DNA from 3 places in the Paenibacillus sp. JT31N17 genome. Region 1 is predicted to be linked to each of the others. Evidence: predicted binding sites of a transcription regulator. Region 1 holds the regulator's gene; each other region holds the start of a gene.
What was found. The regulator Rex, encoded in region 1, represses fermentation and respiration genes when NADH is low (regulators of the CRP and FNR family bind a similar motif). The targets are predictions, from matches to a motif close to TTGTGAAATATTTCACAA.
Positions count from the first base shown of each region.

Region 2: AC0YOB_RS10660 (DUF1641 domain-containing protein) is a predicted target of Rex. The motif match lies at 1,395-1,412, and genes of this name have one in related genera.
Region 3: AC0YOB_RS09515 (cytochrome ubiquinol oxidase subunit I) is a predicted target of Rex. The motif match lies at 2,580-2,597, and genes of this name have one in related genera.

Region 1 covers NZ_JBWDNP010000003.1:446,004-450,249, forward strand. The annotation lists gene dinG (ATP-dependent DNA helicase DinG) at 1-1,427, shown strand, start outside; gene AC0YOB_RS13865 (redox-sensing transcriptional repressor Rex) at 1,424-2,074, shown strand; gene AC0YOB_RS13870 (amidohydrolase) at 2,055-3,356, shown strand; gene AC0YOB_RS13875 (cell wall elongation regulator TseB-like domain-containing protein) at 3,389-3,874, shown strand; gene AC0YOB_RS13880 (hypothetical protein) at 4,025-4,246, shown strand, end outside.
Region 2 covers NZ_JBWDNP010000002.1:719,437-723,682, forward strand. The annotation lists gene AC0YOB_RS10645 (hypothetical protein) at 1-234, shown strand, start outside; gene AC0YOB_RS10650 (hypothetical protein) at 354-656, shown strand; gene AC0YOB_RS10655 (hypothetical protein) at 695-1,006, shown strand; gene AC0YOB_RS10660 (DUF1641 domain-containing protein) at 1,519-1,953, shown strand; gene AC0YOB_RS10665 (NAD(P)/FAD-dependent oxidoreductase) at 1,981-3,159, shown strand; gene trhO (oxygen-dependent tRNA uridine(34) hydroxylase TrhO) at 3,299-4,213, opposite strand.
Region 3 covers NZ_JBWDNP010000002.1:439,092-443,337, forward strand. The annotation lists gene AC0YOB_RS09510 (cytochrome d ubiquinol oxidase subunit II) at 1-981, opposite strand, end outside; gene AC0YOB_RS09515 (cytochrome ubiquinol oxidase subunit I) at 978-2,333, opposite strand; gene AC0YOB_RS09520 (ring-cleaving dioxygenase) at 3,242-4,192, shown strand.

The DNA of each region.
Region 1 (4,246 bases):
AGCATCCCATTGGCCGCTTGTGCAAAGATGCGCGTAATGGCCAGCTTATTCAGCTTAGGCACAAGCTGTCCAATGAAGATATGGAACGTACGGCCAAATGGCGGGAGCAAATCGACGAAGTCGTTCCCGTATTTGGGGAACTCCGCGATGAATGGGATCGCTTGTTTGATATGCTGTTCACCTTTCTGGGCTTCGGTGCGGCAGGCGGCAAACCGGGAAGCGCATTGGCTCAGGAGGCTTCAGGCGAATCCGGCCAGCTGGTACTGCGTCTGCGCAGCAGCCAACTGCCGGGTCAATGGTCGGAAGCACAGGCTGTGGAAGAGGTTGTCCATGGTTATCTGAGCCAAATTATCCGGCCATTGGATAAGCTCTTCACAGAGATCAAAGAGGAGCTGGATGATTCGGGGATTGCCGCGCTTGTTACGGATTTGAGCGGCACGGTCAAGGATCTGGCCAGAGCAAGGGATGATCTTCGCCAGTTTATGAAGGCCGACAAGAAGGAAATGGTTTACTGGATCGAAGCGAATAATAACTATCGGGCCAAGTCCATTCATTTGTACGCCGTGCCTGCCAATGTCAGCGAGCAGCTGCGCAATTATTTTTTTGATTTGAAACGGAGCGTTGTGCTGACCTCGGCAACATTGTCGGTGCAGAAGTCCTTCCAATATGCCTGTGAGCAGCTGGGCCTGAACCAGGATGAACAAAGCGGACGGCTTAAAACGGTTCAGCTGCCATCTCCATTTAATTACCGGGACCAGGCGCTGGTCATCATTCCGCGCAATTTTCCCGTATTGAAAGGAGCGGCGGGCGATCCGCTGTTTAATGAAATGCTGATCAAATCACTGGCCGAAGCCGCTATCCAGACAAAGGGGAGAATGCTGGTTCTGTTTACCTCCTACCGGATGCTGCGCCAGGTCTATGATCCGCTCAAGGAATTGTTGGCTCCAAGCGGAATTCAACTGCTTGGACAGGGAATTGACAGCGGGAACCGCAGCAAGCTTACGCGCAGATTCCAGCAGCAGGCGGCATCGGTGCTGCTGGGAACGAGCAGCTTCTGGGAAGGAGTCGATATTCCCGGCGATGCGCTCACCTGCCTGGCTATTGTGAGGCTGCCTTTTCAACCTCCCAATCATCCGCTCGTTGAAGCCAAATCGGAGCTGCTGCAGGAGCAGAAGCAGAATCCATTCATGAAACTGTCCATTCCCCAGGCGGTTATCCGTTTCAAGCAGGGGTTCGGGCGGTTGGTCCGCACCAACCGGGACCGGGGGATTGTCCTGATCTATGATACACGGGTCATCGATACGTATTATGGCAAGTATTTTCTTTACTCGCTTCCAGGGCCGAAGATTGAGCATATGCATTTGGAACAGATCGTTCCGCGAATCGGGGAATGGTTGTCCGTAGGTCAAGAAGGGGTGAAGTCATGAAGAAAATATCCGAAGCAGTCGTCCGCAGGCTCCCGGTTTATTTGCAGGTTCTCAGCGATTTGAGCAAGAGGGACGTGCAGACGGTTTCCTCCCAGGAGCTTGGGAACAAACTGGATCTGAATCCGGCCCAAATCCGCAAGGATCTCGCCTACTTCGGTGAATTTGGACGCAAGGGGATCGGTTATGATGTATCCTATCTGATAGAGAAAATTCGCCAAATCCTCAAGCTGGACCAAGGTTTGAATGTCGGACTTGTCGGTGCCGGCAACCTGGGTCGGGCTTTGTGCAATTACAATACGTATTTAAAAGATAATATGAAAATTACCGCTGTTTTTGACGCTAATCCGGCCATGATCGGGGTAGCGATCAACAGTCTGGTCGTCATGCCCATGGATCAGTTGAAGGATATCGTCGTTGCCCGCAATATCCGCATCGGCATCATTACGGTACCTGCTGCAGAAGCGCAGAATGTAGCGGACGGATTTGTGGAAGCCGGTGTGGAGGGCATTTTGAATTTTGCCCCCACGATTCTTCGCGTCCCGGAGCATGTTCGCATCCATTATGCCGATTTTACGACGGAGCTGCTCAGCTTGGCCTATTACCTGGAAAAAGAAGGGAACGAAACGGATGAACCGGTTATGGATTGAGAACGGCACCTTTGTGACAATGAACGATAAGGCTCCCGTGTTGAAGGGGCATATGGTGGTTGAAAATGACCGCATCACTTATCTGGGCGAACAGCCGCCAAGCCCGCTGCCGGAAGGTGCGCTGCGTATGGACGGAAGCAGCCTTATCTTCATGCCTGGCCTGATAAATACGCATGGTCATGCGGCAATGTCGCTGCTGCGCGGCTACTCGGATGATCAGAATCTCCAGGTATGGCTGGAGCAGAAGATGTGGCCAATGGAGGGCAAATATATCGATGAGGATACCCGGTGGGGAACTTCGCTTGCCGTGATTGAGATGTTGAAATCCGGCACCACAACCTTTGTGGATATGTACGACCGGATGAATATCGTGGCCGAGGTTGTGGAGCAGTCGGGTATCAGAGGGGTGCTGACGCGCGGCGTTATCGGCTTATGCCCGCCGGATGTGCAGACGGCCAAGCTGGAGGAAGCCAAGAGCTTCGCCAGAGACTGGAACGGCAAAGCGGATGGACGGATTACCACGATGATGTCGCCGCATGCACCCTATACTTGTCCTCCCGATTATATTGAACGCATTATAGATGCGGCGCATGAGCTCGATGTCCCGTTACATACCCATATGTCCGAGACGGCTGCAGAGGTGCGGCAGAATGTCAATGACTACGGCTGCCGCCCTGTCGAGCATCTGGATAAGCTCGGGTTCTTCGCGCGTCCGTCGTTCGTTGCGCATGCCGTACATTTGACGGATGAGGAAATTTCGCTGCTTGCCGCGAAAAATGTCGGTGTTTCGCATAATCCGGCCAGCAATCTGAAGCTCGCTAGCGGTGTAGCACGCGTACCGGAATTGATTCAGGCAGGTGTTACGGTTTCCTTGGGGACCGATAGCGCAGCCAGCAATAATAATCTGGATCTGTTCGACGAGATCCGGTTGGCCGCTTTGATTCATAAAGGCATCTCCGGCGATCCCACCGTTATTCCGGCGTATGAGGCTTTGAAGCTGGGAACTGTGAACGGCGCGAAGACCGTATGGCAGGAGAAGGAGCTGGGCACGCTCGAGGTTGGCAAGAAAGCAGATTTTATCGCACTTGATGCGGAGCAGCCGCATTTTTATCCGCAGACCGATTTGGTTTCCCATCTGGTGTATGCCGCATCGGGCCGCGATGTGAAGCATGTGTGGATTAATGGCAGGCAGGTGGTTTCCGGCGGTGTTTGCCTGCTCATGGATGAGGCTAAAATACGGGCTGAAGCACAGCAAAGCTTTGAAAGGCTGCTCCATCGGTAATGCGGAGGAACCGTCAACGGCGACCGTCCGTCATGAGCAAGGGCAAGTGGTTCCTGTTTGGTATCGTGATCGTCATTCTGATCCTTGTCGGATTGAACACGTACTACCGCTCGGTGCAATCCTCGCTCTGGGAGGAAGAACGCAGCATAGAAGCATCGGCGGTAAAAGCCGGTGAGCTTAAGGAAGCAACCGATTCACACAAGTTTGTCTGGGATCAGCCTGTTTGGGTTGTGCAAGGAAAGGATCAGGACGGCGATGACGCTTATGTATGGATGACGAAGGAGCCGCTTAAACTCAAAGCCAAAGAAGGCGTGTCCGAGTCGGAGATCAAATCCCGTTTTCTGCAAAACAAACAGGCGGCGGAGCTCTATCATATTAAGCTCGGAATGCTGGGAGGAGAGCCGGTTTGGGAAGTGTTTTATTCCGGCAAGCAGGCGTCCGCGCAATATAATTATTATGATTTTTATAAATTCAGAGATGGTTCATTCATCATCACTTATACATTATCATCTGGATAAACACCTCTTAACAGGGAATGCAGCCGCAATCGGGCCAGGCATTCCCTGTTTTTTCTCATGCCTATCGGGCTGAAAATATGATATACTATCGTATAGCAAAGATGATAGATACAAATATATCATATCGTTCGGCAAAGGAGGCTTCATGCCATGAAAATTAAATGGATTCCCACTTTAATTACTGCTGTATTATCAGCATGCTTGCTTGTCGGCGGCTGGTATATGTACAGAAATATGGCAACTGTCAAACCATTTGAGCAGATTCTGTCGCAAATCCCCGGCGTAACGGAAGCAAAGCCGGACATTAATCAAAATAGCGTAACCGTTGAACTGACGCTGGACAAGAATGCCGATGTCAGAGAGGTCTATGAC
Region 2 (4,246 bases), on a different contig from region 1:
GCGACAGCGGGGATGCAATTGCAGCATCGGGATATGGAGGGTCACGGCTCCGTTATTATGGATGTGCTCATTCTCGTGCTGTTTCTTGTCAATATAATCAGTATGTATTTTGCCTGCCGGCAGCTGGCGTTAGCATGGAGGAAACGCGCCAATCTGACGCGGCATACCTATTTATGCAGCGCAGTCTCCGTTATTGTCCTGTCTATAGGTGTATACACCATGTTTTCGCTGTAATCAGCTCCGTAATCAAATAGAGGACCGCCTGGCAAATTTGCCGGCGGTCCTCTATTTGATTTGCCAGCGGCAAGGTTGGCTAATAAAAGACAATAAAAAGCAAGAGAGTCTCGTATTTCATGGTGGGTTTATCTGCTATCCTGATCATGCATCCAATGATCAAGGTGCTGTGGTATCTCCAGTCCCAATACCATCATCTGCCGACGGTCCGGGGCGTTCTGCAGCAGAACGGCGGCGAGTACCAGGCGTCCGGTCCCCGGTATCATCAGGAAGAGAGCGGCACCGTGATGTCCATCGATATTGCGGCAGCCTACCCCGGCGAGGCGGACATCGAATCCTGGCGGCGATCCTTCAAGCTGGAACGGCAGCGGGAGGCTTTGATTGAAGTTACGGATGCGTTCGTCCTCGCGGAGCCCTGCTGAAGAGCTTTTTTACAGTCTGATCCCGCCCTGCCAGCCGGTTGCGGGGGAGGAAGGCTGCATCCGGCTGGAGCTGCCGGGACTTTGTCAGCCGCGCCGCCGGGCTTTCTTACATGGTGGGGACGCATTGGTTTGCGCTGTATGATTTCGGCAATGTGAACGGCCTGTTCGGCAAATACGGCATCTACGATTCCAGCGATGAGATGTGGGAAATTCTGCGGATATGTGGGAGCGACGCATCGTCAGCTGGCCGCTGCCGGATATGGACGGCAGGCGATGGCAGCGGAAACGGAAGTAAAATAAGGCAGCAACCAGTGGAAACCAATGGCTTCGCCCTTTGTCACCAAGGGTGAAGCCATTGGTTTTTTTGACTGATTAAAAATTTTTAAGTTTTTTAGGCGTGTAAGATCCGAACCAGCAGTGGGAGAAATAGATTGAATCTATAGAAGCTATGACGTCTAATCAAACCGCCTCCCGAGGGTTAGGCTTTTAGCGGCTTTTCCTTTCATACCAGTGTTCCGTAATGGATAGCAGGGGTGTTTTTGTACTTGAAAAATTCTCATTGGCCCAGGTAGAATAAGCAGCCTGACTATCCCGCATAATAAATCCAGATCCGCCATAAAAACAAAAGATCTGACAATTTGTTTTGGGGATGCAAAATTCGTCGTTTAGGTATACAATAGATACAGATGTGACTATGTCGATCGCATCAGTCTGGATACGGCCCACCTCTATGATTCTATGTGAAGATTTTCACTAAGAAGGCTGATAGATGAAAAATTATTACATTCCGACTGATTAGAAGAGTATCCGTTTTCAGCAGCGAGCCGGCACTATTTATTTGAATGAAGGAGGAAACGTGCAAATGTCAGAAACAACTGTACAACAAACAGAAGTTACCGCAGTACAAGCAGCTGCCAAGCCGGATGTGCTGGATCAACTGCTAAAGCCGGAAGTACAAGAGTCCTTAACGGTATTGGTGGAACAACTGCCGAAGCTTACCGAAATGATGACTCTGCTTACCAAAACGTATGACCTTGCTTCAAAAGTGGCAACGGACCGCGTGCTTATTCAAGATATGGTCGGAGGCCTTCAAGAGGTGGTAAAGCCGCTTGAGAAGAAAGTCAAAGGCTACGCATCTGCCGTTATCGAAGCGAATGACCGCGCTGAGCAAAGCGAAGCAACCATCGGTTTGTTTGGCATGCTTAAGCTGCTGAAAGATCCGGAGCTTCAGAAAATGCTTCGTTTCAGCCAAGCTTACCTGGATATTCTGGGCGAAAGAAATAAAAAAGACGAATAGATTAATCATTCAGAACGGAGGATGAACGTGAGTAAACATATTCTTATATTGGGCGGCGGTTACGGCGGCTTGTTGAGCGCTCTTTCGGCACGTGAGCATCTGTCGGCAGAAGAGGCTACAATCACAGTCATTAACCGTGTTCCTTCACATCAGATCATCACGGAACTGCACCGTCTTGCGGCGGGCAATGTGGAAGAGAAGGCAGTTGCCCTGCCTTTGGAGAAGCTGCTTAAAGGCAAGCAAATCAACGTTAAAGTCGGCACGGTTCAAAAAATAGACGTCGCAGGCCGTTCAGTGAAGCTTGAGGGCGGAGAATCCTATCGTTATGATTCCCTGGTTCTTGCTCTGGGCAGCGAAACGAACTACTTCGGTATTCCGGGACTGCAGGAAAACAGCCTAACCCTGAAATCCGTACAGGATGCCAACCGCGTCTACGCGCATGTTGAAGACCGCATCCGCGAATACAGCAAATCCAAAAACAAAGCGGACGCTACTTTCGTTATCGGCGGCGGCGGACTTACAGGCGTGGAGCTTGTGGGCGAGCTGGCGGACGAGCTTCCAGGCATCTGCCGCAAGAACGGCGTAGATTTTGCCGATATTTCGCTTTATCTTGTTGAGGCTATGCCAAGCATTCTGCCGATTTTCTCGGCCGATCTGATTGCGCGTGCAACTTCAAGCCTTGAGCAGCGCGGCGTTAAGTTCCTGACAGGCCTTGCCATCACAGAAGTGAACGGATCTGTTGTCAGCCTGAAAGACGGCCAAACGATCGATACGAGCACGCTGGTATGGACAGGCGGCGTTCAAGGCAGCACGCTGGTTGCCGAAAGCGGCGTAGAAGTGAACCGCGGCCGTGCCACGGTCAATGAATTCCTGCAATCCGTATCCCATCCGGAAGTATTCCTGGCCGGCGACTGTGCGGTTGTATTTGGTCCCGAGGGCCGTCCTTACCCGCCGACAGCACAGCTGGCCTGGCAAATGGGCGAGCTTGCCGGCGCCAACATCGCAGCCTTCTTCAACGGCAGCAGCATGGACACGTTCAATCCGGTATTCTCCGGTACTCTGGCGAGTCTCGGACGCAAAGATGGAATCGGCAGCATTGGCGGCAGCGGCATCGAGCTGAAAGGCACGCCGGCTTCCCTGATGAAAAAAGCGAGCAATGCCCGCTACCTGGCTCATATCAACGGCTTGTTCTCACTCGCTTATTAAGATTCACCAGCGGCACATTTCTATTCATACCGGCAGCGCCGATTTCAGCTTCCTGAAATCGGCGCTGTTTTTTATAAAAAAACCACTTATCCATTCCCGGCTGCAGCAGGAGGGTAAGTGGTTGCATTTTGAACGTATATTAAATGGCCTGCGAGAACGAGCTGCATTCCTCGGAACAATAATGATTGTGCAGGGTTTCGCATTCGTCGCAGACAATATGCTGGTGATGGCAGAGATCATTGGCGCAGTTAATGTAACGGTCGGCGGGCTTGGCGCAATGATGGCATTGTCCCACTACATTGGCTTCCTCCGTATGATTGACCGGAATGGAGATCCGCTCATCGAACACATAACATTTGCCGTCGAATAATCTGCCCTTCACTTCCTCATCCTGTCCATAGGTGACGATGCCGCCATCCAGCTGATAAACGTCCTCGAAGCCTTCCTTCAGCAGAAAGCTGCTCAGCTTCTCGCAGCGTATGCCGCCAGTGCAGTAGGTCAGAATCGGCTTATGCTTATTCTCGCTCAGGTTCTCCCTGATCCATTCGGGAAACTCCTTGGAGGTCTCGATGTCCGGCCGGATGGCGCCGCGGAAATGACCCAGGTCATACTCATACCCATTGCGGCCATCGAGCACAATCACGTCATCGCGCTGCAAATATTCATAAAATTGCTTCGGAGCGAGCCGCTTGCCGCTCTGGAGAGTAGGGTTGATATCTTCCTCGTTGAAGCGGAAGGTGACCAGTTCCTTCTTGTAGCGGACAAATATTTTACGGAAGGTATGCCCTTCGACGGCATCGATCTTGAAGACAATATCAGCAAAAAGAGGATTCTGGCGCAGATCATGCATGTATTGCTCCGTCTGCCCGATCGTCCCCGATAAGGTTCCATTAATTCCTTCGTCGGCTATCAGGATGCGTCCCTTGATGCCAAGCTCTCTGCAGTAAGCCAAATGCTCCTGCGTAAATTGTTCCGCATCGGGTACGGCGATAAATTTGTAAAACAATAATACATTGTACTCGGATTGCCCGTTCACTTTCTTCACCTGCTTCATTGATTGTAAAATACATTCTATATATTTTAACAT
Region 3 (4,246 bases), on a different contig from region 1:
CAGCCGCATGAGCAGGTAGAGGGATGGAATCAGCAGCAGCAGACCAAGAATAAATACGGCTATCAGAGCAAGGGCCATGGGCTCGCTTGTGAAATTATCATAGATGGTTAAGTAAGGATACAATATATAAGGTAAATGCGCTGCTCCGTAGCCGAAGAATGCGAACCCAAACTGCAGCATGACGAAGATAAAGGAAAGTCCCAATCTTTTGCGTGTATATAACAGGTAGACGGCGATCAGAAAACAGGCGAAAGACAGGACAAACATCCAGGCATAGGACTGCATCTGCCGGAAATGCTCTGGGTTGTGATTACGGATTGCGAAGAATACAAGCAGGCTGCTTAATATGGTCGGTCCGCTCCAGGCGAGCGCATACTTGCGCACCACTTCAAAAGCATTGCGGTCATTCGCACGATTGGCATAGTAGCTGAGGAACATCGCCGAGATGTACAGCACGCTTACCAGAGCCAGCAGAACGACAGTCCAGGAGTAGCTGCTGGTGAGCAGCCTGCTGAACAGGAAGCTGACCTTGCCATTGGCATCGACTGCGATGTAGCCGCCCTCGGAAATGGTCATGACGGTAGATAATGCCGCCGGTATAAGCAGGCCGCTTGCTCCGTAAAGCATGACATAGAAGCGGTTATTCTTCTTGGAGCCGTAAGCGCTGAAGGCATAGTAAGCGCCGCGGACAGCCAGCAGAACAATCGCAACGCTCCCGGGAACCAGCAAGGCGGTTCCGTAATAATAAGCGGTGTCCGGGAAGAAGCCGACGATGCCGACGAAGAAGAAGACGAGAAAGACGTTGGTTACTTCCCACACCGGCGACAAGTACCGTTCAATGATATTTTGGATCAGATGGCGTTTACCCGTAATCGTGCTGTAATAGCTGAAGAATCCGGCGCCGAAGTCGATGGAGGCCACAATGAGATAGCCGAACAGAAAGACCCAGAGTACGGATATGCCAAGCACTTCATAGCTCATTGTCCATCCCCCTCCTCAATCCCTCTGGCTTTCATTTCATCTTCCACATGATTGCTTTTGAACATCTTGATCAGCACGCGCACGGAGGTGAAGCCGAGCACGGCGTACAAGGCGGTGAACACGATCAGCATCGTATCCACATGATCCGAGGTTGTGGCGCCTTCGGAGGTCTTCATGATGCCATGCAGGATCCATGGCTGGCGTCCGACCTCTGCGAATATCCAGCCATGCTCGATCGTCAGCATCGAGACCGGGGCGGCAAGCACGATGGCGCGCAGCAGCCATTTGTTCGTGTAAGCAAGATGGCGTTTGCGCCACAGCACCAGCATGAATACAACCGAGATCAGAACCATCAAGGCGACAAAGCCCATTTTGATATCAAACAGATAATGGATCCACAGCGGCGGCTCCTCATCATCGGGAATATCGTTAAGTCCCGTAACTTCCGCGTTAGGCAGTCCATGAGCCAATATACTGAGGGCATAGGGGATTTTCAGCCCGTATTTAATGTTATTATTTGCATCCAGGATACCGCCTAGCACAAGGGGGGCCTGCGAAGAGGTTTCAAAATGCCATTCCATGGCGGCCAGCTTCTCCGGCTGGTAGTTCGCCAGGTATTTACCGGATAAATCGCCAATGACTGCGCTGCCGATAAGGAAAACAAAGGCGGATACCATCGTCATCTTCAGCGCTTTTTTGTGATAGACGTGGTTGCGGCCCTTCAGCAGCGAAAAAGCGGCAATGGCGGCAAGGGCGAAGGCGTATGTCGTGTAAGCAGTGATCAGGACATGCGAGACTTTGGTCGGCATAGCCGGGCTCAACATTGCCCCGAACGGCGAAATATCGGTAATCGCGCCATCTACGACCGTTACGCCGGCTGGCGCATTCATGAACGCATTGACGACCGTAATGAAGAACGCCGATGCGGATGATCCGATCACAACAGGCACGAGCAGCCAGAAGTGAACCATTTTATTCTTGAAGCGGTCCCAGGTGTACAGGTAGATTCCAAGAAAAATCGCTTCGAAGAAGAAAGCGAAGGTCTCCATAAACAGCGGCAGTGCGATGGATTGGCCGGCCACGCGCATGAAGCTGGGCCAAAGCAGGCTGAGCTGCAGTCCGATAGCTGTTCCCGTCACAACGCCGACTGCCACGGTGATGACGAATCCGCGTGCCCAACGTCTGGCCAGGAGCAGGTAGTGAGCGTCATTGCGTCTGATACCGATCCACTCCGCGAGTGCGATCATAAGCGGCACCCCGACGCCGATCGTCGCATAAATAATGTGAAAAGCGAGGGTGAATGATGTTAGTATTCGGCTGTACATGACCGGATCGTATCCGCTAAGCAGCATGGTTGAATCCCTCCTGTTGATAATGAAATAAAATGAATAATATTGCAGCCCTATATTCAATTTCGGTTTAAAATATCCGCCGGGATAAAGCGAGCAGCATAATGAACGCCACAGCGATGCATAGTATGATTAAGCGTTTCTCCTGCTTTGCTATTCGTTCGCCCGGTTTATTCTGATCCTTGTCAACCATGGGTATCCCTTCTTCCTTAGTGATCCAATTGACTTATATTTATAGTATAAGCTGATTTGTGATTATTTTCACAATGAATTGTGACCAGCGGTTGACTAATTGTTGTCAAAGTGTTGAATGAAGGTTGTGTGTGGTGTCATAAGCGTCTGCTTCCGCCTAGCGGTTGTAGGGAAAGAACTCGCTAAGAGTTACCGTGTCAGTCCGGATTCGACCGTCGAAAATCGACTGCATAAACCATGAACCAAATATTATAGAGATTGAGGGTCATCCTAGTCATGAAGACAGTAACGGGTTCGATACAGTCTTTCGGAATAAAAGTTTATAATTTCAACTGACTTGTTTAGGAGATCCGGCAAATCTCACGTTATGCTGGCTATACGCTGAAAAACGGTTGACATCATACGGAAAATATATTATCTTAAATTAAAGATATTTAAATTAAAGATTAAAGGAGGCGGATATCGGGGCCAACACAATTGGATATAGAACTCGAAACATCACTTAAGCTATTCGTGCATCCAGGTATGACACGAATGAAGACTTTAATCTTAGATGAAAAGCACGAAACTATTGATACGCTGAAGAGATTGGGTAAATGGGCCCAAAGCGGGCAGCAGAGTCAATTTTCGCCATATATCTTAAAAATAAGATAATGAACATAAAAATAAATGATTTTAATCCGCAACCAATAATTCGAATCATATAGGAGTGATTAATGATGTCGTTACAAACAACAGGAATTCACCATATTACGGCTTTTGCAAGAAATCCACAGGAGAACGTCGATTTTTACGCAGGCATTCTTGGTCTTCGGCTTGTGAAGAAAACCATTAACTTCGACGCGCCGGAGGTGTATCATTTATACTTCGGCAACAAGGCCGGCAGCCCTGGCACAATCATCACCTTCTTCCCGTGGCCCACTTCCCGGAAGGGACGGGTTGGCGGCGGACAAGTAGGGATTACCACTTTTGTTGTTCCGGTAGGCGCACTCAGCTTCTGGGAAGATCGGCTTGAGCGCTTTGGCATCTCGGTGACGAAGGCTTCCAGATTCTCCGAGCAGTATCTTCAGTTCGCGGATAAGGAAGGACTTCGGCTGGAAATCGTGGAACGGGCGGAAGGAGCGAATAGCGAATGGTCATTCGGCGGGGTTCCCACCGATAAAGCGATCAAAGGATTTGGCGGAGCCGTCCTCTTTAGTATCGACCCGGCAAAAACAATGGACGCCCTGGAGCATATTCTTGGCATGAAGAAAGTCGGTGAGGATCAAGGTTATGCGCGTTTTCAAACATCAGCTGATATTGGAAACCTCATCGACGTGGCGGTAACCAATATGGAGTCGGGAGCCGGCGGCGCCGGTACAGTACACCATATTGCTTGGCGGGCCAAGGATTTTGACGAGCATGTACAATGGCAAAACCATGTGCTTCAATCCGGTTACCAACCGACTGAAATTAAAGACCGTCAGTATTTCAATGCGATTTATTTCCGGGAAGCCGGAGGGATCCTGTTCGAGATCGCTACGGATCCACCGGGATTTTCCAGAGATGAGGATGCAGAATTTCTGGGAGAGAAATTGATGCTGCCATCCTGGTTCGAACCCCGCCGCGCGCAGCTCGAAGCGAAGCTGCATCCGATCCAAGTCCGTGAACTGGAGGAGGGCAGGCAATGAAGGGAATGAGAGGAGAATCTTATTTTCCGAAAAAAACAGCTTTACGTTTTTTCT